DNA from 3 places in the Phosphitispora fastidiosa genome. Region 1 is predicted to be linked to each of the others. Evidence: predicted binding sites of a transcription regulator. Region 1 holds the regulator's gene; each other region holds the start of a gene.
What was found. Region 1 encodes Rex, which represses fermentation and respiration genes when NADH is low (regulators of the CRP and FNR family bind a similar motif). Its sites were predicted from a motif close to ATTGTTAANNNNTTAACAAT; they were not measured.
Positions count from the first base shown of each region.

Region 2: the regulator Rex is predicted to act here: its motif matches at 8,474-8,493, upstream of Ga0451573_RS02455 (DUF47 domain-containing protein).
Region 3: the regulator Rex is predicted to act here: its motif matches at 2,999-3,018, upstream of Ga0451573_RS02710 (DUF3796 domain-containing protein).

Region 1 covers NZ_JAHHUL010000029.1:676-11,100, reverse strand. The annotation lists gene Ga0451573_RS18175 (rod shape-determining protein) at 1-255, opposite strand, end outside; gene radC (RadC family protein) at 292-978, opposite strand; gene Ga0451573_RS18165 (Maf family protein) at 1,042-1,632, opposite strand; gene Ga0451573_RS18160 ((2Fe-2S) ferredoxin domain-containing protein) at 1,835-2,146, opposite strand; gene Ga0451573_RS18155 (NADH-quinone oxidoreductase subunit NuoF) at 2,331-4,118, opposite strand; gene Ga0451573_RS18150 (NADH-quinone oxidoreductase subunit NuoE family protein) at 4,478-4,957, opposite strand; gene Ga0451573_RS18145 (redox-sensing transcriptional repressor Rex) at 5,182-5,817, opposite strand; gene Ga0451573_RS18140 (SPOR domain-containing protein) at 5,885-6,721, opposite strand; gene Ga0451573_RS18135 (carboxypeptidase regulatory-like domain-containing protein) at 6,885-10,425, opposite strand, start outside.
Region 2 covers NZ_JAHHUL010000002.1:1,516-11,940, reverse strand. The annotation lists gene sigE (RNA polymerase sporulation sigma factor SigE) at 1-404, shown strand, start outside; gene Ga0451573_RS02505 (AzlC family ABC transporter permease) at 492-1,184, shown strand; gene Ga0451573_RS02500 (AzlD domain-containing protein) at 1,229-1,474, shown strand; gene Ga0451573_RS02495 (site-2 protease family protein) at 1,496-2,356, opposite strand; gene sigG (RNA polymerase sporulation sigma factor SigG) at 2,546-3,319, shown strand; gene spoIIR (stage II sporulation protein R) at 3,414-4,217, shown strand; gene Ga0451573_RS02480 (YlmC/YmxH family sporulation protein) at 4,288-4,554, shown strand; gene nrdR (transcriptional regulator NrdR) at 4,745-5,206, shown strand; gene nrdD (anaerobic ribonucleoside-triphosphate reductase) at 5,295-7,388, shown strand; gene Ga0451573_RS02465 (deoxycytidylate deaminase) at 7,436-7,882, shown strand; gene nrdG (anaerobic ribonucleoside-triphosphate reductase activating protein) at 7,886-8,392, shown strand; gene Ga0451573_RS02455 (DUF47 domain-containing protein) at 8,654-9,283, shown strand; gene Ga0451573_RS02450 (inorganic phosphate transporter) at 9,276-10,265, shown strand.
Region 3 covers NZ_JAHHUL010000002.1:66,939-77,363, forward strand. The annotation lists gene Ga0451573_RS02690 (stage V sporulation protein D) at 1-887, opposite strand, end outside; gene Ga0451573_RS02695 (hypothetical protein) at 946-1,437, opposite strand; gene rsmH (16S rRNA (cytosine(1402)-N(4))-methyltransferase RsmH) at 1,440-2,402, opposite strand; gene mraZ (division/cell wall cluster transcriptional repressor MraZ) at 2,442-2,879, opposite strand; gene Ga0451573_RS02710 (DUF3796 domain-containing protein) at 3,249-3,587, shown strand; gene Ga0451573_RS02715 (helix-turn-helix transcriptional regulator) at 3,587-3,790, shown strand; gene Ga0451573_RS02720 (metal-dependent hydrolase) at 4,216-5,199, opposite strand; gene Ga0451573_RS02725 (histidinol-phosphatase HisJ family protein) at 5,311-6,114, opposite strand; gene Ga0451573_RS02730 (vWA domain-containing protein) at 6,119-7,639, opposite strand; gene Ga0451573_RS02735 (AAA family ATPase) at 7,645-8,772, opposite strand; gene Ga0451573_RS02740 (PsbP-related protein) at 8,891-9,469, opposite strand; gene Ga0451573_RS02745 (hypothetical protein) at 9,511-9,870, opposite strand; gene floA (flotillin-like protein FloA) at 9,956-10,425, opposite strand, start outside.

The sequences.
Region 1 (10,425 bases):
CATACTCTGAGTGGTGTCAAAATCAGCGATGACCCCGTCTTTCATTGGCCTGATAGCAACTATATTGCCGGGAGTACGACCAATCATTTGCTTGGCCTCTTCACCGACAGCAAGGACATGTCCCGTATCTCTCTGGATAGCAACAACGGACGGTTCGTTAACAACTATCCCCCTGCCCTTGATATATACAGACGAATTGGCAGTACCTAAATCTATACCCATATCCTTGGAAAATATCCCAAACAATCCCAACATTTACTGTGCTCCTTTCAGCTTCATTGGCTGCGCTGACTAGATAATACCCTGCTCCTTAAGGCTTGTGAAACCATTCTCTCCGATAATAATGTGATCAAGGACTTCGATACCGATTAACTTTCCTGCCTCCACAAGCCGACGGGTTATTTCTACATCCTCTGCACTGGGGCTCGGGTCCCCGCTGGGGTGATTATGAGCCAGTACCAGCGCCGCGGCGCTTCTTTTTATAGAGTTCTTAAACAGTTCCCGGGGGTGAACCAGGGATGAATTGAGATTTCCCACAGAAACAGTTTCTATCGTAATTACATGATGCTTAGTGTTTAAAAACACTGCTGTGAAATGTTCCCTGTCAAGGTAACGCATTCGCTCTTTCAGGAGATCAAATACGTCGCGTGGTGATTTGATTGCCTTCCTGGGGTCGGACACTTCAAAAGCCAGGCGTTTCCCAAGTTCAATGGCAGCCTTTAGCTGAGCGGCCTTGGCAGGCCCAATTCCTTTTATGGAATACAGTTCTTCAAGTTCACTTTTTACAAGGCCCAGCAGACCTCCTGTTTTTGTCAGCAGCATGGCGGCAAGGTCCAGGGCATTCATAGAATCAGAACCGGTCCTTAAAAGCACCGCCAGCAGTTCCACGGTACTCAGGGCTTCTACACCATCCCTGAATAATCGCTCTCTTGGTCTCAGATCCTCCGGAAGTTCCTTTATTCTTACCCGGTATTCCAATGGTTCCATTTTTTTGGGTCCTCTCGTCAAACGTAACATTCTCAGGGTTAATAATAAATCGAATTATTGCAGTATTTCAATCCCAAACTGTCTGAGTGCTTCCGCAAGACTGGATAGAGGAAGACCGACAACATTAAAATAACATCCCACTATCCTGTCAACCAGTACGGCGCCCAGCCCCTGGATACCGTATGAGCCGGCCTTATCCATGGGCTCACCTGACCTGACGTAGGCTTCAATTTGAGCATCTGACAACCGGCGAAAAAAAACCTGGGTTATCTCACTGGCTTTTAACAGTCTTCCCGCAGCACAATCAATGACAGAAAAGCCTGTAATCACCAGATGGTCAGTCCCGCTCAAGCTTTTCAATGTATTAATGGCAGCATCAATGTCCACAGGCTTACCCAGAATCTCACCACGGTGAACCACTATTGTATCTGCCCCGATTACAATTCCCTCACTAAGCCGGGCAGCAACAGCCATGGCCTTTCTATATGCCAGTTCAGCAGCTGCTTCGGTAGGAGGTATCCCCGGCAAAACTGTCTCATCCACCGGGTTAACCATCACCTCAAAGCTGAGGCCCACCTGTCGCAACAATTCCTGCCTTCTTGGGGACGCTGAAGCCAAAATTAACTTTTTACTGTTTGGTTCCATTTTTCAACTCTCTTATGGTAAGCTTTTTCTGTAGCTTTCCCCTACTCTTATAAAAAATTCGTACCTTTTGAGGTGATTCAGCCTGCACGTAAATCACAGTTTTTTCCCTTCTCAGTTTATCATTTTTGACATATGATGACAAGCTATTACCTGAACCCGATACGCAGTATTCAAAATTTTATAATTTATGTTATTTCAGTCCTCAGGATATCTGTCCGGCAACTCTTCTGGCCTTGTCAGGTGTTATGTTAAAATAGGTCACTGCCGGTCTGCCCGGAGCAGCCACCTGCATCACAGGTTCGCGAGAACACATTCCAAGACAGCCTGTATAACTAACTATAACTCCCCGGCTATCTTCGAAGTGCATTTTCAGGGCTTTCAGGACATCCTGCGCCCCTGCCTTGATCCCGCAGGTACCCATACCCACAGTAATCCGTACCTTCTTCCGCTCTCTACTCATCGCCTGTTCCGACAAAATATTCTCCTTTAGTAGTTCCAAATCCTGCAGCGTCATTTTCGGTTCCCCTCCCCAAATTAATAGTACAGATTCAAATTAACCTCTTCGACGAATTTGCTTAAACTCCTTCAGGAACGACGCTGCCTAATAATGGAGAGGGGCTGATTTTCACCGGGCGCTCCCGCCCGCAGACCCAGAAAATGGCCGCCAGGATGGCAGCCATTTTACCGGTAAAAACAAACTATCTCTTAATAGCTTGAAAACAGCATTTCTCTAAACACTGACCGCATTTAATACATTTGTCGGGATCAATTTCGTGAATCTCCCGGGGTTTTCCCCTAATAGCATCAACCGGACATACTTTGGCACAGGCCCCGCATTTTTTACATTCATCAGGGTCAATCCTGATACTGCTGAGTTTTTTACAGACCCCTGCAGGGCATATCTTATCCCTGACATGGGCTATGTACTCATCCTCAAAATACTTTAAGGTGCTCAGCACAGGATTAGGCGCCGATTGTCCCAGACCGCACAATGACGCTTCCTTGATGCCGTGCCCCAACTCTTTGAGGAGGTCAATATCATCTACTGTACCCCGCCCTTCAGTAATCCGTTCCAGAATTTCCAGCATCCTTTTAGTCCCAACCCGGCACGGGGTACATTTACCACAAGACTCATCACAGGTAAATTCAAGGTAGAACTTGGCAATATCAACCATACAATCATTGTCATCCATTACAATGAGACCGCCCGAGCCCATCATAGAACCGACTTCAAGAAGAGTGTCATACTCAATTGAGGTGTCCAGAAGGCCGGCGGGAATGCATCCTCCCGAAGGACCTCCTGTCTGGGCCGCTTTAAACTTACGCCCCCCTGGAATGCCGCCGCCTATATCGTAAATAATTTCTCTCAGGGTTATGCCCATGGGTACCTCAATAAGACCGGTATTGCCAATTTTGCCGGCAATGGCAAAGACCTTGGTACCTTTGCTCTTCTCGGTGCCAAAACCGGTGTACCATTCAGCGCCGTTCAGTATTATTGCCGGAATGTTTGCCAGTGTTTCGACGTTATTAATAAGGGTCGGTTTTCCCCACAAACCTGCCTGAGCAGGAAAAGGAGGTTTGGGCCTGGGTTCTCCCCTGTTCCCTTCTATTGAGGTAATCAGAGCGGTCTCCTCACCACAGACAAAAGCCCCCGCCCCCAGGCGGAGTTCAATATCAAATCCGAAATCTGTTTCAAAAAGACCCCTGCCCAAGAGTCCCATTTCCCTGGCCTGACTGATGGCTGTGGTCAGGCGCTGTACGGCTATAGCATACTCTGCCCGCACATAGACAAACCCCTGGCTGGCGCCGATGGCATACCCTGCAATAGCCATAGCTTCCAGGACCGAATGCGGGTCTCCCTCAAGTATGCTCCTGTCCATAAATGCCCCGGGATCACCTTCATCTGCATTACAGATTACATATTTAAGCTTTCCCGGAGATTTCCTGGCGAGCTCCCATTTAAGCCCGGTAGGGAACCCGCCGCCGCCTCTGCCCCGGAGTCCGGATTTCTTAATAATATTAATTACTTCCTCCGGAGAGTGCTCAGTAAGCGCCGTGCCCAGGGACTTATAGCCATCCCTCGCTATGTATTCCCGGATATCGTCCGGATTTATGTGCCCACAGTTCCTGAGCGCGATCCGTACCTGTTTTTTAAAGAACTCAATATCATCTATTTTCTCCGTAACCTCTTGAGTGACCGGGTCTTTGAAAAGCAGCCTCTCCACAGTCTGCCCCTCAAGGATATGTTTTTCAATGATTTCTCCGACATCCTCTACCCGGACTTCACAGTACATAGTGCCCTGTGGCAGAATAACCATAACCGGGCCGCGGGCACAGAACCCAAAACATCCGGTATGGACGACCCTAACCTGTTCCAGAAGGCCCATTTGTTTAAGCTGTTTTTCAAATTCAGTCTGAACCTCGCGGCTTTCTGCTGATACACAGGCCGTACCACGACAGATAAGAATATGTGAACTATGGGACACTTAGTTACTTCCTCCTTGTACTAATAGTGCTGTAGTCTCTCGGAAATGAATGTGATTATGGTTAGATGTTGTACAAGATTTTCCTTGCACTGCCGCCGTTATGAGTCTTGCTGCGAATCACTGGCAACAAGGCAGGGAGTCCCCGCATATCCGAAGATGGCGAAGGCCGCCGGGAAGTTTTGGCCCGCCAAAACGAGAGGCGGCCATCTTATGAAACAACCCCATGAGCCATCAAGTTCGGGGACGCTGCATTGTTGCCGGGGGATAGCAGCTTAGACTCATAGGCGGCAGTGCGGAAAATCGGTGCAACAGCTAACCATAATCATTCTATGTCGTTTCCGAAAGACTACCAGTAATACTTAGTGCACCTGTTTGTATTTCTCCAACAGTTCCCCCATCTGCTCAGCATTAAGCCTCCCATGCACCTCTTCGTTTACAGTGAGGACCGGGGCCATCCCACAGGCGCCGATACATCTGGTCGCTTCGAGGCCAAATCTGCGGTCGTCACTGATTTCACCTAACTTCAGGCCGAGGTCTTCGCCAATCTTCTCCACCAGGTGTCCCGCTCCCTTAACATAGCAGGCTGTACCCATACAAACAGAGATATTATGTTCTGCTCTTGGAGTCATAGTAAACAAGGCATAAAAAGTAACTACTCCATAGACATCAGCCAGGGGTACGCCAAGACCCTGAGATATGTGGTATTGGACCTCTTCAGGAAGATACCCGTAAACCTTCTGGGCTTCATGCAGCACAGGTATCAGAGCCCCGGGTCTGCCCGCATACTCTTCCAGAATCCGGTCGAGCTTCGTGAGCTTTTCATCATGTTCCAATTCCAATTCAGTTCTCCTCCTGTTCGGTTTAGGAGTTCAAATTCTAGTTTACCTTAACAATCCCCCTTCTATGCGCCTGGCTTAAGTGATTGAGCTTGCAAATAAAAACCCCCCCCGATGCAACGGGGAGGTGTACAATGCCTTTTCCTAATTTGCTGTTCAGTTCCGAAGTGTTCTGTTCCCAAAACATCCATCTTGTTTATATACTCACATTCACTATTAATGTCAGGCTACAGCATGTCCTTAAGACAGAGATGGAATGTCAGTATTTCCAGACGGGTTGATAAGTCAATATCTCTAACCTCAACATCCTCTGGAACTGATAACACAGTCGGGGCAAAATTAAGGATCGCCTTAACTCCGGCATTTATCATCTGGTTTGCAGCCTCCTGGGCAGCTGATGCAGGAACCGTGAGGATGCCGATTTTGACGTTGTTTTCAATGATTAACTTTTCCAGCTTCTCAGTGCCCAATACTTCAAGGTCCATCAACCTTTTGCCGATTTTTGAGAGGTCATTGTCAAATACACCAACTATATCAAAACCGCGTTCACGAAACCCGCGGTATGACACCAGTGCAGACCCCAAATTACCGGCTCCCAATACTACTACTGGCCATTTGGTATTCAGCCCGAGAATTTTCAGAGTGTGTCTAAGCAGGTCCTTGACATTATAACCCACACCCCTTGTACCAAATTCTCCAAAATATGCCAGGTCCTTTCTGACCTGTGCCGGGCTGACTCCCACACCTTCAGCTATTTCCCCCGATGAAATAGTAATAATACCTTTTTTGTCAGCCTGTTCGAGAAAGCGTGAATAAACAGATAATCTTACTATCGTAGCCTCAGGGATCTTCAAGTTCTTCAATTTATTACCTCCTTATATGCCCCCTCCTAAGTGTAAATTATATCATGTCGTACAGGCTTGGACAATGCTAAGTTTTACTGATATTGTTAATTTCCTGCCATAAAAGCAAATAATTGTCCATAAACTCCAGAAGTTTGTACTGTAGCAAAACAACCCCCTCCGGGTCTTTAGTTTCCAGAAAGATGTTCAGCTGATTGTGGAAATTTCCTATCGACTGATGGACGTCCCTAAACCTGTTGTTCATCAGGTCACTGCCGGAGCTTCCTTCAAATTCAAGTAATTGTGTTTTCCGATAAACTTCTTCCAGCACGCTTAACCGGGTGCTGTCCGAATCAAAATCCAGGGCTTCCGGGGATTCTGAAGGAAGTACTGCCACACTCTCCTTCAACCATGCCGTATAAGCCTCTAACGCGGGACCGATTTCTTTAATCAATCTTTCCCTTTCTTGCCCGTACAGCAGGTTTTCGCCATTTATTACAACTGCGCCGGTAAAACTTCCATATCCCTGTTCCTTTAGAGCCACCTTGAGCTGTTCAGTATCCTTGCGCTCGCGGAAAACACCGACCCAAATTCGGTAGGGCGCATTTCTGGTAATATACGGGTTATATCCGAGCTCATGCAGCGGTTTAACCGCTTCCTCTGCACCTCCCCGGTCGGTGTAGACACCTACCTGAAGATAATACAGCGGTACAGGATCGAGCAGAAGATTGCTTTTTTCCTCGGAAGCTGCAACAGGCCTGGAATCAACCGTTATAACCCGCGTGCTTTCAGGGGGTTTGCCCTCACTGATTATCTTTATGAACGTTTCCCCCAATACATAGGCTCCGACAGCTGCTGCTGCACATACTGCAAGAAAACACAGCATAAAACCCATACCAGGCCTGAACCTTATAATCCAGCGCATCAACTCACCCCCATCAACAGTTGGCCTTATAGTCTTAAGATATATTATGGACAGGTTAGCCAAATTAGACCAGAAAAGCAACAAAGGGTAGATATATTCCTGCGGCGGGCTTCACTCCCCTTCCGGAACACATCTACCCCTGTCTTATAATGTTTTAATGTAGTTATTTAAAGAAGATTAATCCTCCACTGCCGTCGGCAGCATAGAGGCGGCCATTGGAAATGGCAACAGCTGTGCATTCTCCGACAGTTCCGGCTACTTCCCTGAGTACCGGGTTAGCCGGATCGGTCCAGTCAATTTTCAGCACTCCTGCCTCCGCAAAGGCTACATAAAAGACAAGCTTGCCATTTACCAGGGTGTAGTCCATTTTGAAGGCCCCGCCTGCCCAGTCTTCATACCCCGATACATACTGGAGCTTGAAACGGCTGACTTCGACAGGCCTGTAATCATACTGAAGCTGGCCGGTAAGACTCTTCTTCCAGACTTCAGTAGGAGATACGCCGTCGGGAAGAGCTTCGGTAAGGTCTGCCATGTTGTAACAGACAACTCCAAAGCTGTCATAACTGAAATATGCCCTGTCACCGACAACTTTAACATCAGTGGCCTGCCCGTCGGCAGCGCCTACTTTTTCATCTTCATATTTGATAGGCTCAAAAACCTTCACAATCTCCATGTTGTTGACATCGGTAATGTCAACAACCCCAACGCCCCGCGGGCCGCAGGCAAGCACAGCATAAGACCTGTCTGATTCCGGGTCATCCCAGAGAGCAATTCCGGAGGCTGTACCCAATGGCGGCTTAAGGCTGCCGGCGCCAATATTGGCGGCTACAAAACCGCTCTCAGGGTCAGTGGAATCCTTGGTGAAGTCATAAACAGTCAGACCGTTGCTGCCATCCGCCACAAAAGCATAATTGCCCTTGATAGCAACGTCATATGCATGGTCCTGATACTGCAGTCCCTTTATAGTACCCCATTCGGCATTATGCTCAAAACAGTCGGTCAGGTCGAGAGGAAGAAGCAATGGATTTCCAACCTGACCTGTACCGTTTTCCACTCCGGAAACGTCAACACGCCTCAAGCCGAGGCTGGCGCTCCCTGACCAGGCCAGGTTATTAACCGGGTCAAAGACCACATTGGTAGCGTGTGAAGCTGGGTAAATCTTGATTCCGTTTACTATTTCAGGGTATTCATCCTGAAGAGTATTGGCAACAAGGTGGACATCATCTGTAGCATAGCCTTCATCGTCAACCAGCTTCCATGCCGATATGCCGTGCGGCCCGTCAGCTACGTAGAGATATTCTCCGGAAGCCGCAATTCCCTGGCTGTGCCCGATAGAAATCGTCTGACCAGGCGTCCCGTCGGGAAAAGCCCCGATTTCATCTGTTGGCGGGAAGTATACCGATACCGCATACCTTTCTTCCATGGTGGGTGCATCCAGGTCCACAATATCTATGAAGTTAAACCCACCGGCGCCGGCACACTCAAGGAGGTCAATTTCACCGGCTGTACTAATAGACATATTGTCCATCAGCAGCAGCCTGTTTCCATGTCCGTTAATCTCAGCAGTAACCAACTCACAGGGAGCTTCATACATCCATTTGGGCATGGATTCATTATCCAGAGCGTCATATGGAGACATATCAAATGAAGTTACAAACTCGCTGTCAGGCCAGTGGTCTCCCATGATACCGTTGGTATCATTATTGTATGGAGCACTGCCCCCCCTCCAATGGAGGTCAGGACTTCCGGCATCTTTGATTATCATCAGTCCGGCAAAGTGGTCGGTCAGATATACATAATCTTCCCTAACCTGAACATCTACCACACCTGACTCCTTCAACATCCCGGCACCAAAATACGGCAGCAGGCTCTCTGACTGTTCCCCGGTGGGTTCCTTGGGACCGTTGGCAGGAACTGCCGGAATATATCCGAGATACCTTGCATTAAACAAAGTGTCAGCATTTGCCCCTGCATTAGGAGCGGTGTTCTGATATCCGGTAATGTCTACAGCTACCAGTCCGCCCAGGGAGTAAGCCAGGTAGGCAATGGTCCTGCCGTTAAATTCGGCGATATCAATGCCCTGGCACTTGTAATAAAACTTGCCGTAGCGATCAAAATCAGCCCATGGTGTGGATGCATCCGCATCGTTCTTCATTACTTCAAGGATTTCAAAACTGGTCTGCCGGAAGTCAGGCATTCCGGTAAATTCGTCGATATATACTTCACCTGTGGCGTTATCTGTATGTACTGCCTGTTTTACGTCCATATTAACAAACCAGTCTTCAGAAACAGCGGCATCGGTATAAAGGTTATACCGGCCCACCTGTTCCAGGGTTATCGGGTCAAAAATTCCCATTCCCAGAGAACCCATACAGGCAAAGATTTTGCCTCCATACAGCTTCAGGTCCAACGGACCTCCCCAGGGGTTTTCCCCGGCATACTGCAGGGTAAACTGTTCGGCTTCAATTAAAAGGGTGCCGTCTCCGCTGGCATCTAGTACCGGTCCGTTTGCTCCCAACAAGTTGACTAGTGCTGTGCGGTGGATTCCGTATTCAGGGTCTGCAATGAAAAGGTCTGTCCCATCTGTTGCCAGTGCGGCAACCGGAGCATTTATACTGGAAATCTCATTATCATATAGTATAGCCCCACCGCCTTCGGTAAAGGTCAGTCCACTCATATAATAATTGATGCCTACGCTAAACTCCTGAACCATATTCTGCGGATTTGTCAGGTCTACAACGGCTATACCCTCGCTGCCCATAGAGACAAGGGCATACCTGACACCATTGTAATCAACTATGTCAATATCATTCACAAATCCCGGAACATAAATATAATTTACCGCACCTGCCTCAGTTCCTACTGGAGTAGTACAGAGTTTACTTCCGATATTAAAGACTACCCACTCTGTCCCATCGTGGCTGAACTTGGCAACAGCGGTAGTAGAGCCGCCAACCTGGACATTTTCCCCCAGAAATGGGTCCATATCAGCAGGTTCCACAAATACAGATATCTTCTGTGAATCCCTGTTGCCATCACTGCCGGTGACAGTCAGCTTGAAGGCAAGTTCAGTATCAACCGCAACGGCCAGTGAACTTACATCCACCACAGCCATATTAAGATCGGCAGAAGTAATATCCACCCTGGGTCCTCCGACCTGGGTCCAGTTGTATACACAGCCTTCCACAGAACCTTCAAAAACTGCATTCAAAGTTACAACAGCAACTGTTCCCTCAACGAAATCTCTGGGATCAGCTGCCAGTGATACGATATTCAGAGCAGCTGACGCCGGGTCAAGAGCAAAGTCAACTGTTTCGGTTACTCCAGGATTTACGGTCACTGATTTGGAAGCAGCATTATAACCGGCGGCTTCAGCAGTCATAGTATATGTCCCCTGAGAAACCTCCAGGGTATAATCCCCGGCAGTCCCGGTGATAGCCGACTGCCCGCTGTCAGTCTGCACCGCGGCCCCGGAAAGGGGCTGCCCGGTGCTTGAGTCGGTCACAGTTCCGGCTAATATCCCGGTGACAGGAGCAGCCTCAGTAAGCGAAATATCAAGTGTGCTTGTATTCGAATTCTTAATGTTTACTGTTGCAGAAAACCTGTTGTATCCGTCTGCCTGGCAGGTTACCGTATACTTCCCTGCCGGCGCTTCAGATATGGAATATGTTCCTGTTTCGTCAGCGGCAGCAGTAAATATGCCT
Region 2 (10,425 bases), on a different contig from region 1:
AAAAGATTAAACTGGCTACCTATGCTTCACGTTGTATTGAAAATGAGATACTGATGTATCTCAGAAGAAATAGTAAAACAAGGTCAGAAGTTTCCTTTGACGAACCTCTGAATATCGACTGGGACGGTAATGAACTGTTATTATCAGATGTCCTGGGTACTGAAAATGATATCATTTATAAATGCCTGGAAGAGGAAGTCGACAAGAAGCTGCTGAACCTGGCGCTGCACAAGCTCAATGGGCGGGAGCGCAGGATTATGGAACTCCGTTTTGGCCTCGCGGACGGGATGGAAAAGACCCAGAAAGAGGTCGCCGATATGTTGGGAATCTCGCAGTCTTATATATCCCGCCTGGAAAAAAGGATACTCAAAAGACTGCGCAAGGAAATCCACCGCATGGAGTAGCAGGAAAAAGTAAACATAATGTAGAAACTAAAATATTAGTTCATAGAAAAGGAGATATTGGCTTAAATCATAGACAGGGATGATTGCATGAGCAAGGCAAGCTTTTTTGAAGGCGCCAAAAAATCTGTTCCCATAATGGTTGGCTACATGCCCCTTGGCCTGGCGTTTGGTGTAATTGCCAGGGAAAAGGGGCTTACTGTTATGCAAACGGCTTTAATGTCACTTACTTCATTTACAGGTTCCGGCCAGTTTATAGCAGTCGGTCTGCTGAGCGCCGGTGTTGGCATTCCCGCAATACTGCTGACCAATTTTCTGGTCAACCTCAGATACCTGCTTTTCAGCGCCTCTATGGCTCCGGCTGTCAGGAAGATGCCAAGTATCGTACAGGCAGTTCTGGCCTTCGGGATTACTGATGAGACATTTGCAGTAAACATGGCTGAATTTGACCGTAGAGAGGCAGACCGGGATTTCATACTGGGAGTCAATATTTTTTCCCACCTTTCCTGGACGGTAAATTCCGCACTTGGCGCTGCCGTAGGTAATCTAATTCCCAATATTGACCGCTTTGGGGTAAATTTTGCCCTGCCCGCAATGTTTATTGCCCTGCTTATATGGCAGGTTAAAGACCGGAATACTCTCTGGGTTGCAGTGATTTCGGGTTTGGTTTCCACAGTTTTGACCCTGTTTACCAGAAACAGTGCCAACATTATTGCTGCCACAGTGGTAGCAGCAACGATTGGGGTGATTCTGTGCCGGAACAGACAAAAATCTACCTATTGATACTTGGGCTCTGGCTGGTGAATTACCTCCCCAGGATGTTCCCTATGGTTATTTTAAGCAAGCTTAAGATACCGGAGCCGGTTATCTGGTGGCTGGGTTTCGTCCCGGCAGCTGTCCTGGCGGCCATAATAGCACCGGCAATCTTAATGCCTGAAAGCGGTCTGTCAATAAGCTTTGCCAACAGTTATCTGGTGGCTGCAGTTCCGGCTTTCGGAGTTGCCATAAAGACACGGAGCCTGGTCTGGACCCTTTTAGTAGGTATGGCGGTAATGGCGCTGGTACAGGTATAGACAGGGAGAGTCTTTTAGAAATCAACCGCTTATCAAAATAGAGTGATAATCAAGAACGAGCTTCATGCCGATACCAAGGATAATCAGCAGGCCGAAGTAAAGACCGGCAAAGGCTGCCCTGGTGGTTAGAGGAGTATTATAGTATTCCGGATTGGGTGATTTCCACTGGCGGTATATCTGGGTTAAGCCCAGGATGAGGAGCAGGAAAAGAATCGGGTTAAAAAACTTGAAGGCAGCAGCTATGACAAGCGGAATCCCCACCAGCCACATTTTTGGGGAGATAGCTGACACGATGCGTCCCCCGTCAAGTGGGTGGAATGGTATCAGGTTAAATAGGTTAATCATAAATCCTGAATATGCGAGAGCCAGCCAGAAATCCTGGCCTGACAGGGGGTACATGGCAGCACATAAAAATGCTCCCATACTGCCTACAAGCGGCCCTCCCATAGCTACTTTGGCTTCGGTAACGGCATCAGCCGGATGGTCTTTCATGGCAATAAAGGCCCCCAAAAAGGGGATGAATACAGGGGCAGATACATTGAGGCCAACGAATTTGGCGGTAAGAAAATGCCCCATTTCATGAACGAAAATCAACAGCACGAACCCAACGGCAAAAATCCAGCCATAAAAGTTGGCATACACCCAGACCATAAGGAGCATGGAGCCAAAGGTGGTCAGGAATTTGCCAAATTTCAGAAAAACCAGGAGGTATTTTAGTTTCCCCAGGAGCAGCAGCAAAGCGCCAAGAAGGGCCCAGATACCCTTCTTGTTTTTTTGCCTGTTTCCAGGGTGTCCAGTGCCGTTTGGAGCTTCCTGCTGCTGCTTTATTTCATTTTCAGGTAAAATATCATTTTCCGCGGGGGCGGTAAACTCTTTATCCAAGTCAAAAACCTGCCTTATGGTTGATAGAAGTTTTTGTAGATTCACATTTCGACATCTTAACCGGAGGAACCTCTTTTCTGTTAACTTTACTTTGCCGAACGGCACAAAGGTTTATGTGTATAAACCCATTTTTTTTTGGCAATAATCCTAATGAACTGTGAACCTGAAACCGGAAAGGGTGTCATGCTGATGATGATAAACAAAGTGGAAATTTGTGGAGTTAATACATCGAAACTACCAGTATTGACCAGCAGTGAAATGCGGGAGTTGTTCGTAATCATGCAGGCCGGTGAGAAAAGTGCGCGTTCCAAGCTGATTAACGGTAACTTAAGGCTGGTGCTCAGTGTGATTCAGCGATTCACCAACAGAGGCGAATATGTTGATGACCTGTTTCAGGTAGGCTGTATCGGACTTATGAAGGCAATTGATAACTTTGATCTGGGTCAGAATGTTAAGTTTTCGACTTATGCCGTACCAATGATTATTGGTGAGATAAGACGCTATTTGCGAGATAACAACCCTATTCGGGTTTCCCGCTCGCTCCGAGATGTTGCCTATAAGGCGCTGCAGGTCAGGGACAGTCTGGTTAACCGGTATTCCAGGGAGCCTTCAATAAATGAAATAGCCGGCGAACTTAAAATGCCCAGGGAAGAAGTTGTTTTTGCCCTGGACGCCATTCAGGAGCCCATCTCCTTATTTGAGCCCATTTATCATGACGGGGGTGACCCCATATTTGTAATGGACCAGATCAGTGATGAAAAAAATCAGGACGGGAACTGGCTGGAAGGCATTTCCGTAAGGGAAGCCATGCGCAAACTCAGTGACCGGGAAAAATTGATTCTCTCACTTAGATTTTTTGAAGGAAAGACTCAGATGGAGGTAGCCGATGAAATAGGCATTTCACAGGCCCAGGTCTCCCGCCTGGAAAAAGCTGCTCTAAAACATATGAGAAAACACATGTGAAAGATTAAAATAAGGTAATTTGTGAAAAGATATATGTAAAAAGATATATTTAGAGCAGATTCAGAGAGAGATAGGAAGACGGGAGGAATAATTTATGCGGAGCAAACTTACGAAGATAGGCGCTGTATCAGTAACGGCAGCGGCAATTGTGGTATTGGCGGTAATGCTGACTTTAGCTGCAGCCGGCGCCGAAATTACAGCCCAGGCAGATACCGTAACGGACCTGTCAGTAAAAGCAGGCCAGCCTGTTACCGGTAATGATGCCGGTGTCTGTGTCGAAGCATATAACCAGTATAATCTTATCAGGTTTCACGTAATCGCCAATAGTGACAGTGAACGTGACCAGGCGCTGAAAAGAAAAGTCAGGGACCTTATTGTAAGGGAAATGACTTCTGAGTTCAGTAAGGCCAAAAACCTTGATGATGCCAGAAAAATTGCACAGGGGCATCTTGAAGAAATCGAATCAATAGCTGCGGAGGAAGTTAAGGCCTGGGGAGAAGACTACCCTGTCAATGTTCAGCTGGGTAATTTTGATTTTCCGGTGAAGTCTTACGGAGATCTGACTCTCCCGGCCGGAAATTATGAAGCGGTAAGGGTTGTTATTGGACACGGGCAGGGCGCAAACTGGTGGTGTGTGCTTTTCCCGCCGTTATGCTTTATAGACGTGTCCAGGTCAATGGGCGCACCTGAACCGGAGGCTGGTTTTTTCGCTATGGAAGCGGTCACTGCATCCGCAGTTTATGAACAGAGCTCGGTGGAAAAAGGCCCAGAGGATCCTGAAGTGGAACTTCTGGACCCTGAAAAGGACTCTGGGAAACATGAGAGCAGTAAGGAAAATTATAAAAACATAAAAGTAAGGTTTAAAATTATTGAACTGTTTGGTGGAATATTTAGTTAGAAGCTAAAAGTTGCCTGCACATTCTGACAACCTCCCTCATATAATATGAATGAGGAGGTGGAAGACTGAAATGGTCAAAATCTCGGATTTGAGAATGCGGGAAGTTATCAATGTTTTAAATGGAAAGAAACTCGGACTTATCAAAGACATTGAAATTGACCTTGAAGCGGGCCGTATCAGGTCAGTTGTATTACCCGGCAATGGAAGGGTTTTTAGTTTTATGGGCCGGAGTGATGATGTGGTAATACCCTGGCATAAAATCAAAAAGCTTGGGTTGGATGTTATCCTTGTTGAGCTTTCTGACTATGCTGACACAACTCATAATGCAGTTTATTAAAAGAAAAATGACTGCCTTATTTATATAAGGGGGCCATTTTTTTTGCCGTTAATTCATTCTATTTTTCGAATATTTAAACTTTCTGTTTTGGGAGGAATTTCCTTGACTCACTAGATATAGTGTCCTATAATGAAAATGTACCCTACATGTTGTGGGATTTGAAATAATTCTGAAAACTTCAGGTGATTATATGAAATGTCCCTTTTGCGGATTCATGGAAAGTAAGGTTCTCGATTCCAGACCGGCAGATGACGGTAACGCTATCAGGAGAAGACGGGAATGTGCTGATTGCGGCCGAAGGTTTACAACTTATGAAAAAATAGATGAGATTCCACTTGTTGTTGTTAAAAAAGATGGCAGAAGGGAAGTGTTTGACAGGGCCAAGATTCTTGGCGGAATAATTAAAGCAGGTGAAAAAAGGTCAATTTCCATGCAGCAGATGGAACAAATGGTTAACGATATTGAGAAGGAAATCAGGAACAGAATGGACATTGAGGTGGGGTCTGAACAAATAGGTGAATTTGTGATGGACAGGCTCAGGAAGCTGGATGAAGTCGCCTATGTAAGATTTGCCTCGGTTTACCGGCAGTTCCAGGATATTAACAGCTTTATTGATGAATTGGAGAAGCTGTTAAAAAGAAAGGCTAAGTAAGAGAAATATGGGCCTAAATGCAAAAATATGGGCTTAAATGCAATTTAAATAAAAAAATCGGCAAAACAGCATAGGGGAGGATTACTTAATGATTCTTGAAAAAGAGAGTTTGACAGCAGCAAATCTGACGGAACTGCGCTCTATCCGAACTGGTGGCTTTGTAGCTATCCGGAAAAGAGACGGAAGACTGGCAGAATTCCATGAGAGCAAAATTACTGATGCCATTTTTAAGGCAGCACAGTCCGTAGGCGGAGAGGACCGGACCCTGGCTATGGAACTGACTCTGGAAGTACTTAAGCAGTTGCGGCAAAAATTTAATGATAACATATTTTCTGTTGAAGACGTTCAGGACTGGGTGGAGAAGGTTCTCATTGAGAAGGGCCACGCCAGGACGGCAAAGGCTTACATACTATACCGGGCCAGCAGGACCCGAATCAGGGATGCCAAGTCGGAATTAATGGATGCAGTAGAAGAAATACTTGTGGAAACAAACCGGGAAAATGCTAATGTGAGCAACTCCCCATCGGCTAAGATGCTTCAGATAGCAAGCGCAGCCAGTAAGAAGTATTATCTCTCAAGGCTTATCCCTGAAGACCAGGCGTATGCTCATACAAATGGAGATATTCATATTCATGACCTCGATTTCTATGGGAAAACATTAACCTGTGTTCAGATTCCCCTGGGTAAGATTTTAAACCAGGGATTTGATAACGGCCATGGTTATATCCGCCCTCCCAAGAGACCTGCCTCAGCCACTGCCCTGGCAGCGATAATTCTCCAGAGTTCGCAGAATGATATGCACGGTGGACAGGCATTCCCCTTCTTTGATACTGATATATCCCAGTTTGTCAGGGATGCCGATGAAAATGAAACTTACCAGGCAATGGAGGCCTTCATTTACAATCTTAACAGTATGCATTCAAGAGCCGGTGCCCAGGTGCCCTTTTCCAGCCTCAATATCGGTACAGATACTTCACCGGAAGCCCGCAAGGTGGTTAGGAACCTGCTTCTGGCATATGAGAAAGGACTTGGCAGGGGTGAAAACCCCATTTTCCCCAATATCATATTCAGAATTAAAGAAGGTATTAACCTTAATGAAGAAGATCCCAACTATGACCTCTTAAAACTGGCAATCAGAGTTGCCTCAAGAAGGCTGAACCCAACCTTCAGCTTTATGGATTCATCATTCAACAAACAGTATGGCACGGAAGTCAGCTATATGGGATGCCGCACCAGGGTTATTGGAAACATCAACGGCCCCGAAACATCTGAAGGCCGCGGCAACCTGTCATTTACCACGATTAACCTTCCCAGAATTGCAATTAAATCAGGGACCAATATAGATAAGTTCTACAAAGAGCTTGATAAAGTACTTGACCTGTCGGTGAAGCAGCTTTACCACAGATACAGCGTTCAGGCCCGGCTTAAGGTGAAGGACATGCCCTTCCTTATGGGACAAGGCCTTTACATAGATTCAGAGGGACTGAAACCTAATGACTATATTGAAGAAGTTATCAAGCAGGGGACATTGTCGGTAGGATTTATAGGGCTTGCAGAAACTCTCAAGGCACTGCTGGGCAAACATCACGGCGAATCTGCAGATGCTAATGAACTTGGACTGCAGATTGTTGAGTTTATGTATAACAAGATGAATCAGGCTACTCAGGAGCACCAGCTAAACTACACCCTTCTGGCTACTCCCGCAGAGGGCCTGTCAGGCAGGTTTGTCCGCCTTGACCGCAGGGAATACGGCGAGATTCCGGGTGTTACCGATGGTGAATATTACAGCAACTCCTTCCATATCCCGGTAGGCCATAAGATGAGTATTTTTGATAAAATTTCTATTGAAGGAGCATATCATAAATACTGTAATGCGGGTCACATTACCTATGTTGAGTTCCCGTCCCCTCCGATACATAATTTGGAAGCTATTGAAATGGTTATCCGGCATATGAAAGATTCTGATATAGGTTATGCCGGCATCAACTTCCCAGTGGATTACTGTATGAGCTGTAATTACACAGGTGTTATCAATAAAGATGACTGTCCTATGTGCGGTTCCATTGATATTAAACGTGTCCGCCGGATTACAGGTTATTTGAGTACCGTTGAAAGGTTCAATGATGCCAAACAGGCCGAACTTCGCGACCGGGTATGCCATAGTCTGCTGGAACGGGAGTAATGGCTTAATATGGAGTTGAACATGAAGTTAAAGAGGAGGTACTTTTCATGTCTAGGCCTTCATGGCATCAATATTTCATGGAAATAGCCGAACTGGTTGCTACCAGGTCAACCTGTCTTAGGCGAAAAGTCGGCGCTGTCGCGGTTAAGAACAGGAATATTGTCTGTACCGGTTATAATGGCGCTCCATCAGGTGTATCCCACTGTGACAAGAGAGGTTGTCTAAGGGAGGAACTGCAAATACCTTCCGGTGAAAGGCATGAGTTATGCTGGGCGGTTCACGCTGAAGCCAATGTGGTGGCACAGGCAGCTCTGCATGGTGATGTTCTGGAGGGGGCTACCGTATATGTTACTATTCAGCCTTGTGTCTCATGTGTAAAGCTGTTAATCAGCGCCGGGGTGGATAAAGTCATTTACAAGGGTGAGTATCCTGATGAACTGGCCCAAAGAATTGCTGATGAAGCGCTTATTGATCTGGTTAGGTATAAGGAGTAGCTTATGAAGATAAGAATTGCGGGTGTCGTCGGGGAATCGGTGGTAGATGGGCCGGGAATCAGAACTGTGGTTTTTGCTCAGGGATGCCCAAGGGCCTGTATAGGCTGCCATAACCCGGAAACCCTTGACCCGGCAGGCGGCCGGGATATGGAAGATATCGAGATTCTCAGGTTAATAGAAAAAACAAAACTGGTAAAAGGGGTCACCTTTTCAGGTGGGGAGCCTTTTATGCAGGCAGGGGCTTTTGCCAGGCTGGGAAAAAAGGCCCGTGAAAAGGGCCTTGATATAATAACATACACCGGGTATACATGGGAAGAACTGCTTGAAATTGGCAAAGAGGACCCTGCGGTAAGGGAGCTTCTTGAGATCTCGGATTATTTGGTAGATGGGCCTTTCATGGAATCCAGGAAGGACTTGACCCTGGCATTTAGGGGTTCGGCGAACCAGAGAATTATTAATGTCAGAGAGTCGCTACAGAAAGGTGACGTTGTCACTGCTGACTTTGCATAAGTTATTCTTCAGGGTTTGAGTGCCCCTGTTTCTTTGTACGGGAAGCAGGGCATTTTTTTTTGACAGAAAGCTGTAAAGGTATTTAACATAAAATTAACATTGAATAAAAAGGAAAATGAAGAACTCAGTCGAAACACATATATTTGGGTCTTAACATAATCTTAATAGGACTTAACGTAATTTTAATATAGGGTTTCTACAATGCCTTGGTGTTTTTAGGATACGATTTCTCGGGAAATAAACAAAAAGGAGACAGAAACTATGTTTAGGAGATTTAAGCCGGCTGATGCTATGTTTTTCGAGCTCTTTGAAGAAGCAGCTACTATTTTGCATCAGGGGGCAGTACTGCTCCAGGATATGATGGCAAAACATGAAACAATGGATGAAAGGCTGAATGAACTCATAGCTGTGGAACAAAAAGGGGACAGGGTTACTGACGAGATTATTGACAAGCTTAATGAGACTTTCATGACCCCTTTTGACAGGGAGGATATTTACAGTCTGGCGCGGGAACTAGATGAGGTTCTGGACTCGGTGTGCAGTACTGTTGAAAAGATGGTAATTTATGAAGCCGGGAAGCCTGATAAGAAGTTCCGGGAAATGGTCGATGTTTTTGTGCAGGCAACCGAAAAGGTTAAGGATGCCGTATCATTATTGAAGAAAATGAAATCAAACACAGTACAGATTTTAGATATCTGCTATGACATTAAAAAATTCGAATCTGAGGGTGATAAGATATATCGTTTTGGGGTTGCTGATCTGTTTAAAAACAGTAATGATGCCATCATGGTGATAAAATGGAAAGAGGTTTTTGAACAACTGGAGACAGCCCTGGACAGGTGTGAAAAGATTGCCAAATTGATTCGTGGGGTTGTGGTCAAATATGCCTGATTTGCTGCTTATAGCAATTGTCATCATGCTGGCGCTGGTCTTTGATTTTATTAACGGATTTCATGACACGGCCAATGCCATCGCAACTTCTGTATCAACCCGGGTGCTCACTCCGGCCAAGGCCATATTTATGGCTGCAGTCCTTAACTTTGTAGGTGCACTTGTTAGTACAAAGGTTGCTGAGACCATTGGCAGCGGTATTGTCAGCCCGCATTTGATTAATAACAAGGTCTTAATAGCCGGTTTGCTGGGAGCCATCATATGGAATCTGTTTACATGGTATTATGGGCTGCCCAGCAGTTCTTCCCATGCTTTAATCGGCGGGGTGGCCGGAGCCGTAGTGGCCAGTCAGGGATTTGCAGTGCTTAATGGTGCAGCGTTGCTGGAAAAAATATTTGTACCCCTCATTGCATCACCTATCATTGGCTTCTTTATTGCCTTTATGGTAATGCGCCTGATATTTTTTCTGGTGGGTAATGTTGCCCCCAGTGTAGTAAATAAATACTTTTCTAAGCTGCAGATAGTGTCGGCTGCCTTTATGGCCTTCAGTCATGGCTCCAATGACGCCCAGAAATCGATGGGTATAATTACTGCAGCCCTGGTATCTGCGGGGATCCTTAAGGAGTTCCATGTTGAATTATGGGTGGTTATAGCATGTGCCACTGCCATGGCCATGGGCACATCTATTGGCGGCTGGCGGATTATAAAAACCATGGGTTCCAGGATTATCAAGCTGGAACCGGTTCACGGATTTGCAGCCGAAACATCGGCGGCGCTGGTTATCATAGGCGCCTCTTTATTTGGCAAGCCTGTTAGCACAACTCATGTCATCTCTTCTTCCATAATGGGTGTAGGGGCGACCAAACGCATGTCTGCGGTGCGCTGGACCGTGGCCCGGAACATTGTGAATGCCTGGGTTTTGACAGCTCCTTTATCGGCGCTGGTGGCGGGAATTATATTTTTCCTGATTGACCTGGTTTAGCTAATAGAAAAAATTGGTATAAAAATAAACTGCTGGAATACTCCCAGCCAGATTGGATAAGCCCCATACTCTACAGTATGGGGCTTGCTGGTGAAATTGGATATTTTTTCACCCTTATCCCTAAGGGTATTTTCCTTTATACTTAAGACACCGGACTTGT
Region 3 (10,425 bases), on a different contig from region 1:
ATCTTAAAGGTGGAACCAGGTTCATAATTAAGCTGAATAGCCATATTTCTTCGATTCTGCTCAGGGTATTTGCCATAATCTGCGGGGTCAAAATCAGGTCTTGAACCCATACCGAGGATAGCGCCGGTCTCTGGATCCATCACAATGATAACAGCGCTTTTCGGTTCGTACTGGGTCACAATGTTATCCAGTTCCCGTTCTACAAAATACTGTATAGTTTCATCCAGGGTGAGCCAGACATTATTCCCCGGGTCGGGAGGAATCCGCTCATGCAGGGCCTGGGGAATCTGCCTGCCCCTGGCATCCTTCTCAATGACAATGCGGCCCGGTGTACCTGACAGGTACTCATCCATCTTGACTTCCAGTCCGTCAAGCCCTTTGTTTTCATAACCCACAAATCCAAGGATATGAGAAGCGAGTTTTCCTTTGCTGTAAGAGCGCTTGCTTTCCTCGATGATATCGATTCCAGGCAGGTCCAGTTCTTTAAGTTCCTGGGTTATTTCCGGATCAACCCTTCTTTTAATATATTCAAAATTGGTATTATTGGTAATCCTTTTATACACCGTTTCATATTCCATACCAAGAACTCGGGCAACCTCCCGCGCTGTTTTCTCCGGATCACCGTCTTTTACCAGCGGCGGGAAGGCACAAACAGAATCGGAGCTGATGCTAACCACCAGCTCTTCACCATTTCTGTCATATATAGCCCCCCGCTCAGCCGGGATGGGTATGTCATCCATCCGGTTCAGCTTGGCTTTTTCCTTAAGTTCCTCGCCACGGACGAACTGTATCCACGCCAGTCTTCCGACTAATAAACAAAGAACAACACCAACAACTATAAAAAGTCTGGTAACTCGTTTCCTGATAATTATGCTTGTGGCCTGCACTGAAGTCAACCCCTCTGTTTTCTATTGGTTGCTTCAACTCCGCCCGGTTAAACCCCGGTCATCCGTTGATGAGACTGGCCAGGGCTTGAACCAGAGAATTTCTTTTCTGCTGTTCTTCCACCGGTTCTTCCGGAATCTCAGCAGCAGAAGCAATCCCTATCGCGCCCTTCGAGCCGACGTTAGAATATTCGACGGGGACAAATTCAACTCCTTCTGCCAGCTCTGGTTTTTCCATACCCAGCCGGACAGTCGCCATATACTCTATGTTTTCCAGGGATTTCATTTCATCAATTTTACGCTGCAGAATCTGGTTTTGGGTGTCCAGTTCCTGAAGCTGACTTCTCAGAGCTATAATATCGTAGCCTGCCGAAGCGATCTCCGCGTTCCGGGAAACAAGCAAAAATGCCAGGCAAAGGGTGATTACTGCGATAACGCAGTAAACAAACTTTGTTTTTGCCCTTACCCTGCGGACCTTCCTGACCATGGTCCGGTTATTGTGCTGTTCCAGTGGAAGGTTACGGTAGTCAAAGCTTTCTTTCGCTACTAACAAACTTATTCATCCTCCCCGTTGTTTAGAACTCGGCGCTTTTCAGCTGCTCTGAGTTTGGAGCTTCGGGCACGCGGGTTGGCTTTAAGCTCTTCCTGAGTAGGCAATACAGGCTTTCCGGTAAGGACTTTAACCTGCTGTTTTTTGTTGCACATGCAGACAGGTAACCCCGGAGGACAGACACAGGTTTTTGCCATTTCCCGGAAAACCTCTTTGGCAATTCTGTCCTCAAGAGAATGAAATGATATCACACAAACCCGGCCACCGGGTCTGAGGATATCGACAGCCTCATATAGAGCCTTCTTGAACCTATTCAGTTCATCATTAACAGCAATCCTTAATGCCTGGAAAGTTCGTTTTGCCGGATGTGGGCCTTCCCTTCTGGCACCAGCCGGGACAGCCTTTTTGATAATCTCTACAAGCTCCCCCGTTGTATGTATGGGACGTTTCGCCCGGTGGTCAACAATAAACCGGGCAATCCTTCTGGCCCAATTCTCTTCCCCATAGTCTCTAATGATCCCAGTCAACTCGTCTTCAGTCTTTTCATTGACAATTTGCTCTGCTGTCAACAAATCTCCGGGGTTCATCCGCATGTCCAGGGGCGCATCCTGCATATAGCTAAAGCCGCGCTCTCCCTCATCAAGCTGGTGTGATGACACTCCAAGGTCAAAAAGGACCCCATCTGCTTCACCCAGGTTCAGTTCTGCGAAAATTTCTTTTAACCGGTAATAATTACTGTGAACATAAACAATACTGCTGCCAAAACTCTCAAGCCTTTTACGTGCAGCTTCCAATGCATTGGGGTCCTGATCAATGCCAATGACCCGGCCACCGGGTTGGATTTTTTTTATTATCTCTGTGGTATGCCCGCCTCCACCCAGTGTGCAATCTACATATGTTCCACCCTGCCTAAGATTCAGATACGTCATAACTTCGTCCAACATTACCGGAACATGGTGGAAATTCATCCCGCCTTCACCTTCTAAACATTTTTACATTCTCTCTACTTAAATACCGAGGTCAAACTCAACAATTTTCTCTGCAATTTCCTCATAAGTTGGTTCAGCTTCACTGCTGTATTTATTCCAGTTTTCCCTGCTCCAAATCTCGACTTTAGTGGATACTCCCAATACCACCGCATCCTTTTCCAAGGCAGCGTGTTCCCTGAGATTTGCTGGGAGTAATATCCTGCCCTGTTTGTCCAGTTCACATTCAGTGGCTCCTGAAAAAAACAGTCTGGCAAAGGCCCTGGCATCCTTACTGGTTGATGGAATCGTTTTGAATTTTTGTTCTATCTGCTGCCAGGCTTCCATAGGGTAAACAAACAGGCAGTTATCCAGGCCTTTTGTAGCAATAAACTTTTCGCCAAGCCCCTCCCTGAACTTCTGGGGGATAATCAGCCTCCCCTTTGGATCTACGGTATGTTGATACTCCCCCACAAACATCGGCCTGTTCACCTGCCTCCACATAAGCGGGCTTCCGGAACACTTCCCCCCACTTATCCCCACTTTATACCACTGTTATTCTTCATAATCGATAAAACTCCTCCTAAACTTTAGGGTTTTTTGAAAAATAATTTTCAATGAATATCCCCGTTTTTCTTGGTTTTATTGACAAAAGCTCATCAACGCACAATATGTTGTGCTCCGGCTTAGCAGCAACCTCTATTGGTTGTGTTTTTGTTTTTATAAGAAAAAATTAAAATAGACGTTTCCCCCGTTATTGCGATTGTGGCAAAAGCGCTTGACAATGTGCCTGTAATGTTATATATTTATAACATAAAGTTATTTATTTATAACATTGGAGGGAGCTATATGAAAACCAGTTGGCTTAAGTATTTAGGTTTTTTAGGATTGATAGGTTTATTGAGTCTGGTTACGGGTAATTGGGGACTGATTGGATTCTTCGGCTTTTTTAGTTTTTTTGGATTTGGGAAATATCTTAATGACGAACGATTTGAAACCAATGTAAATAAGGCAGCAAAGAACTGCTTTATATCCTCATTAATTGTTTATGCTGTAGCCAATATAGTATTTGCTTTTATGCCAGACTTTAAGGTTTATGCTTTTGCATTCGCACTGAACTTTTTGCTTATAATACTGGTGTTTGTAATATCCTTAAGAGTCTATGAGGGACAGGTGATCAATGATTAATGGCACTAGAAACTAAAATTAAAGAGTTTCGGGCTAAAATAAATATGACTCAGGAAGATCTGGCCAAAGCAGTGGGAGTTCGCAGAGAAACAGTAATTCACCTGGAGAAGGGAAAATACAATCCTTCATTGAAGCTTGCACACGATATAGCCCAAACTTTAAATACAACCATCGATGAATTGTTTACCTTTACTGATGATTAACACCCCCATTTTGCGGAGTTGATATCAGCAGCTATGAGTCAGCCTACCCCAGTATCTGATAAGATTAAAAAAACCCTCTACGTAGCTAAGATAGCTTAAGTAGAGGGCTGCATTATTTTTGAATGTTACAAAGTATTATTAAGACAGGGGTGGATGTGTTCCGGAAGGCGGTGTCTGTCGTCCGTCCGGCCCACCTTGCAGTTCTCAACGGTTTCTATTACCCCGTTCATTACTTAATGGGGTTGCCGCTGTAATTGACCATAAATATAAGGAGAGGCAGATATTTTCCGGAACGACGAGTCTGATGTCAGCTTGTCGGCGAGCCGCAAATGCGGGAGCCGGTAACAAGCTGAATTGTTGCCGTCGTGCAGGAAAATATCTGCCTCTCTATACGTTATGGTTAAATTTCTAGGCTCCCTATTTAGTTATGAAGCTTCCTCCTGAAGGAAATCTTCAAGTTTTCTCCTGCGGCGACGCACCGGTTTCTTGACCTGCAGCTTTTCACCGGTAACCGTGCCGCAATCACTCAGGTAAACAGTGACACCATGCACCCCGCCCAGGTTAAGCAGTTGGGCATCACACCATTCCACCCGATACCCGCCATCGATCCTGTTGAAATTGTAAAAGGGGAACCGCGCTCTTTTCAGAAAAACATCCACCAGTTCTGAATCACATGACTGCTTGATACACCTGTGATAGGAGGCGGAAACAAACTCCCGGGCAGCCAGAATCTCTTCTTTTCTGGTATCGACACTCACATAAAGGTACTGGCTCCTGGCCTTATAAATAACGTCCCACTTAAAAGGGCTGATGGCAGAAGGCAGCACATAGACCTCGGCATCTTTAAACCTGGGACCCATTTCCCCTGCAGCCATTCTCCGGGCCCTGCGCTTTTGAAATACCCGGAGCAGCAGGTAAGAAGCAATCAGTGCAAAGCCTAGCATAAAAAACATCTTTTCATGGCCCGGAAAATGGTATGCCAGGTAAACACTGCCAACCATTGAAGTTATCATCACGGGATCACAGAACCAAATCAAGTCAAAACCATACTTTTTGGATGAAAACGGGTAAAAAAGCGGCAGCCCCCACGGTGTGAATGAGTCCATCACCAAATGACCCGCCAGACCCGCGCCAACCATGATAAAAATGGCTGCAAAACTGTCCAGTGGAGTAAAAAAGTAAATTCCACCCGAAATCAGCGCCCACAGTACGGCTGCGCCAAGCAGGGAATGAGTTATTTCACGGTGATATTTATAAAATGTCTTTGGTCCCTTCAGGCCTGCTACAATATCCAGGTCTGGGGCAATATTGGCAATTATCATTGTCACAGTACCGGCAAGACCAAATTTCTGGTTAAGCCCGAGCCCGGCCATCATTGTACCCATCAAGCCGTGAGAAATCAAATCCACAAACAATCATCCTTTCATTAACCCCTGGGTTTGTCTTCTAGCCATTAGTATAGCTAGAAAATCCAATTAATAGTATATCATATTAAACCTATTTTAGCACTATGAAAACAATTAAATCTGATAGTAATTTTTGTTTCGTCCCGTAAAAGTAACTACCTTGGTATAACCGGCACTCTTTAAGGCTGCAATAGCTGCCCTGAAGTCCATTCCCACCTGCTGCGGCAGATGGGCATCCGAACCCAGGGTAACAGGCACCTTATATTTGTGGCAAAGCTTCAGAAAGTCGATATGGGGATAAATTTCCCCTGCCGGCACCCTTAGTCCGGCGGTACTTACTTCCACACAAACCCCGGCTGCAGCAATTTCCCGGACAGTATCCTCATAAATCCCTATAATATCATTATCGGGCCGGAACCCAAATTTCTTTATCAGGTCGGGATGGGCCATACTGTCAAAAATACCGCTGGACGCCGCTTTCTTTACAGTTTCAAAATACACCCGGTATAGCTCATACAGGTCCCACTTGTCATATTCCTTCCTGTGCGAAGGATTGTCAAAACCCCAGCCATTGAGATAGTGTATTGAGCCTAATATATAATCAAAATCGTACCTTTTCAGCACTTCCATGAGCTCTTTTTCCATACCTGGTATAAAATCCGCTTCAATGCCAAGCTTAATGGGAAAAGGATAATACTTTTCCTGCATTTCCCGGACCCGCCTCACATATGTATCCAGCTCCTCATCCTTCATGGCAATAGAAGAGTCCCTCTCTCCGGCAGGCAGAAAATACATCGGGATATGGTCGGAAAAGCCTATTTCCTGGAGTCCCTTCTGCTGACCAGCGGCAGCATACTCCTCCATTTCACCCGAAGCATGGCCGCACATTTTAGTGTGGATGTGATAATCAACCGGCATCAGATCACCCTCCCTGCATCTGCCCGAATAATTCCCCGGCAACGTCGATGCCCTTTAAGTCTTTACTAACCAATAGTTCATCGCAAAAAGTCTCCACAGGCGATTTGGAAACATTCCCATAGTTCACCATTACCGCAACCGTCCTGAATCGCCGGGCCCTTTTGGCAGCTGCAAACCCGGCCAGAAACTCCCTGCTAACACTGCATACCCCATCAGTAATAAAAACGATATCCGCCCCGGGGTATTTATCCTTTTCCAGGTAACGAAGAGCCTCATGCAAAGGTTTTTCAAAATCAGTCCCTGCCGAGCAAAGAAAATGTTCCCCTATTTCGACAAGCTGTTCCGGGGTGCAGCGCCCCTTTGGGATATCAAAAACCCTAAGTTCATCATCGGGACCGCCAAACATAATGACAACAAAATCCCTCTTCTGAGAAACCGCAATTTCCATCAAAGCAATGGCAATGGCCTTGCTGGTTTCCTCTTTGGGCCCCTGCATAGAACCGGAATTATCCAAGCAGATTATCAGGCTGCCCTTTCCCTGAGGACGTTTTGCCTTCAGGTCATAAAGACAGAGGGTTTCATCAGCATACTTCTTCTTGAAGAGGTTTTTTTTGAATGGGTCAAAATAGTCCAGCCACTCCTCAGGAACAACCACGGAAAGGTCATTGCCATAATCTATGCCCCGCACCTCAGATATGTCCTCCAGTCCGGAACGCCCCGTCCGCTGCTCCCTGACCTCCCGGAGGCGGCCAACCCTGTCAGCAAGCCTCTTGAGCTTGGGAGAATGATAATACGTCTCTACCAGTTTCAGGTGATTACCCAAATCGCCCCTGGTCCAGACCCCTTTATTGTCACCCAGGCCTTCATTTCCCGTCTCAAAGCGGGCCCTCTTTTCGCCCTTTGTGTCACTGTTCCCCGAGATGGCGGTGCGTCTGCTTCCCGAGGTATTCCAGAGCATACTGAGCCTCGCTGCCAGGTTCCTGAGCTTTTTTTGGCTTTCTTCAGACTTGACCTGCCACTCCCGGGCAGTGTTCTCATATGCCAGCCTGATATCTTCCCTGGTGGAATCCGCGGCAATCCGAGCTATCTTGGTAGATACCTCCCTGTTTAGAAGAGCAGCTTCAAGCTCCTCTTCACTGACAAAAATCTCATTGGCGGTGTCCGCTATCTCCCGGGGCAGGCCCGCAAGGACCAGTTCCGCAAAATACATAGCTGTAATCCCCGAAGCCGGCAGGTTACCCCTGCTAAACGACCTGGCATTTTTGAACTCCCGGCTTTTCATAAGCTGTTCCAGTACCAGCCGGTTCAGCCTCGCCCCTGTAGAAACTTCATTGATGGAATGCAGCCTCGGGGAATCCTGGTAGAGAGCATAAAAGATGTCCTCCACCAAAAAAGGGAACAGGCTGACAGACCGTTCCCCATTAGCCAGCAGTCTTCCCAATTCCCCGGAATGCCGTCCCAGCCATTCATAAATCTCTTTGGCGGATGTATTAAGAATAACAGCATTTCTTTTTAAAACCATCATATCACCTACACCATCTCGGCATCCATGTCAAGACATTCCCTGATAATCTCCGCATGTATCTCCTCGACCCCGGCGGCGGCATCCCGCAGAACAGAACCAGGGATACCGGCAAGCTCCGTGAGTTCTCTCAGCCGGTCTGTAATTTCAGCCAGCCGGGTATTCATTTCTCCGCCAAGGATCTGTCTCCGGGCCCGGTCATCCAGCGACCTGAACCGGTCCCTGATCTGCCGGGCTTCTGTTAACAATTCTGCAGCCTGGGATTCAACAGTCATTTTCACTGTAAACAAGACCTCGCGGAACACCTTTTTATCCTCAGGCTGAATCCAGAATATATCCCCCAGGACCCCGAGGTCGTCCAATTCAACTCCACTGCGCCCATACAACCAGGCATGTGCCTGCAGAACCTTGCGGCTCTCACGGAACCGCCTGTCTGAGACGGCCACACCGGCCTCTCTCAGCTTAATCACCAGACTGATGACCTTATTAACAATATCTTCAGAAACCTCAACCTCCCTGACCTCAGACTGCCATTGCCTCAATTCACCGAGAGTGTACCGGGTAAATTTCCCGGTATCGGGCAGGGTAAAAAGCCTGCGCAGGTTTTCTATATCCCTGATATAATCGAGTTCGAAACGGAACAGGAACCTATCATAAAAAGCCTGCAGTTCGTCTCCGGTCTCAGACGGAAGTTGATTGGTAGCCCCTACCATCATTATCAGAGGCACTTCGACCACATCTGTCCCGTTATGATAGCGCCTTTCATTAAGAATGGTGAGAATTGTGTTTGCACAACTGCTGTTGGAATTAAAAATTTCATCCAGAAAAACAAAATGAGAGTCAGCTATTTTGCCGGTCAGCACCCGTTTATATTCATCGTTTTCCAGGCCTTTCAGGGAAACGGAGCCGATAATTTCATCAGGCTTGGTAAATTTCGTCATCAGATACGAAAAGTGCCTGCCCCCATCAAGCCGCCCGCCAAATTCATTGACAAGCATACTCTTGGCAGTCCCCGGCGGTCCGATAAACAACACATGCTGTCCGGTCAGCATACCCATGAACAATCCGTCAATCAACCCGGCCCTTTCAAGTACGGTCTGTGATAGCTCGTCCCTTATCTGTGCAATCTTGTGCAAAACGTGCCCGCTCCTTTTTGTAAGTATTACGGGCCGGAGGCAGGGTTTTTGACAAACAACCTAACGCCGCAGCCGGCCTCAAAACCAGGATATTGTTTAATTATATCATATTAATTCATTATTCAACACTTTTAATCGTCAGGCTTTCCACCATTTCATCAGCCAGCCTGGCATACTGCTTTTGCTGGGTTTCCGGGTAAAAAAAGCTGAACCTGCATACCTTTTCCCCGTTCTGAAAAAAGTATTCTGCAGCATTTAAACGCGCCTCTCCGTTACCCCGGCTGTAAGTGAGCACATAACCCTGTTTACTGCCTTTCATTTCCTGTCTGAAATTCAGCGAATCATAACCCGGAACCATGCTCTTCTGTGATTCCAGGACGTATTCCGGAATAGGGCCGGAAAGTTTCATTACCTGTACAAAGCCGTGGGCTTTCTTGTCCGGACTCACGAAAGTAACATTTTCAAGGATTTCGCCACCCGAATAGTCCTTTTCAGTCCTAAGCACCCAGTCCTGGGGATAATCGAAACTCAACCCCTCAGCCGCAGAGCTGTAAGTCAGCATCCTGGCTGCATTCCCTGCCACATCAGCAGCCGGGATGTAATAACTGGCTGCCAGGAGCGGGCACATTACCCCCAAAACCATAGCCACTGTCCAAATCAGTTTTCGCTTCCCCAGAATAATCAGCGCTCTCTTCACAAAAAACCACCTCCGGTAATATATATGAGGTGGTGGACAGTTTAATTCTGCCTCTTTTTTCTCAGTGCCAGAGGAGGCTGGAGAACCTCACTCATAATAATCCCATTGACCACATCCCGATAATCAATAGCCGCCGGTGCTTCATCAGACCGGTCTATTATCTGAGGTATGCCTTCCCGGCGCTGGTCTGCTGCCCGGGATGTACCGCGTTCTGAATCCTTGTTTGCAGCAACGCTCTTGGGCCGACGGGCCTCCGCTGCATCGGTCTCCTGTCCGTCGGCATCCTGGGTTCCCGGCAGCTGCCATCCACCGGGGAAATCCTCCATCATCTCCGGCAGCTTTTTCCCCAGAGCCTTGAACAGAAAATATCCGATAAAAATAATTATCCAGAATATATCCAATATAAACCCTCCCGGTTCAACTATTGCCGGAACCTTCGCGGTTCAGTTGCAGTAACTCACACTATGTTAAATCACAAAGTAAGTACTACCTATCCTTTCGTTTACCGCGATCACCTTCCGAGCTGTCTGCTTTAGGACCAGTTTTGCTTATAGCATCCCTCATCTGGGTATCGGCCAGAATATTTTGCATGTTATAGTAATCCATTACTCCCATCCTGCCGTTTTTCAATGCCTCGGCCATAGCTTCAGGCACCTGGGCTTCCGCTTCTACAACTTTGGCCCTCATTTCCTGGACAGAGGCCTTCATTTCCTGCTCTCTGGCAACTGCCATAGCCCGGCGTTCCTCAGCCTTGGCCTGAGCAATCTGTTTATCGGCTTCAGCCTGATCGGTCTGGAGCTGAGCGCCTATGTTCCGGCCAACATCAACATCGGCAATATCAATGGAAAGTATCTCAAAAGCAGTTCCGGCATCAAGGCCTTTGCCTAACACAGTCTGTGAAATCATATCCGGGTTTTCCAGCACTGCCTTGTGGTGGTCAGCTGAACCAACTGTGG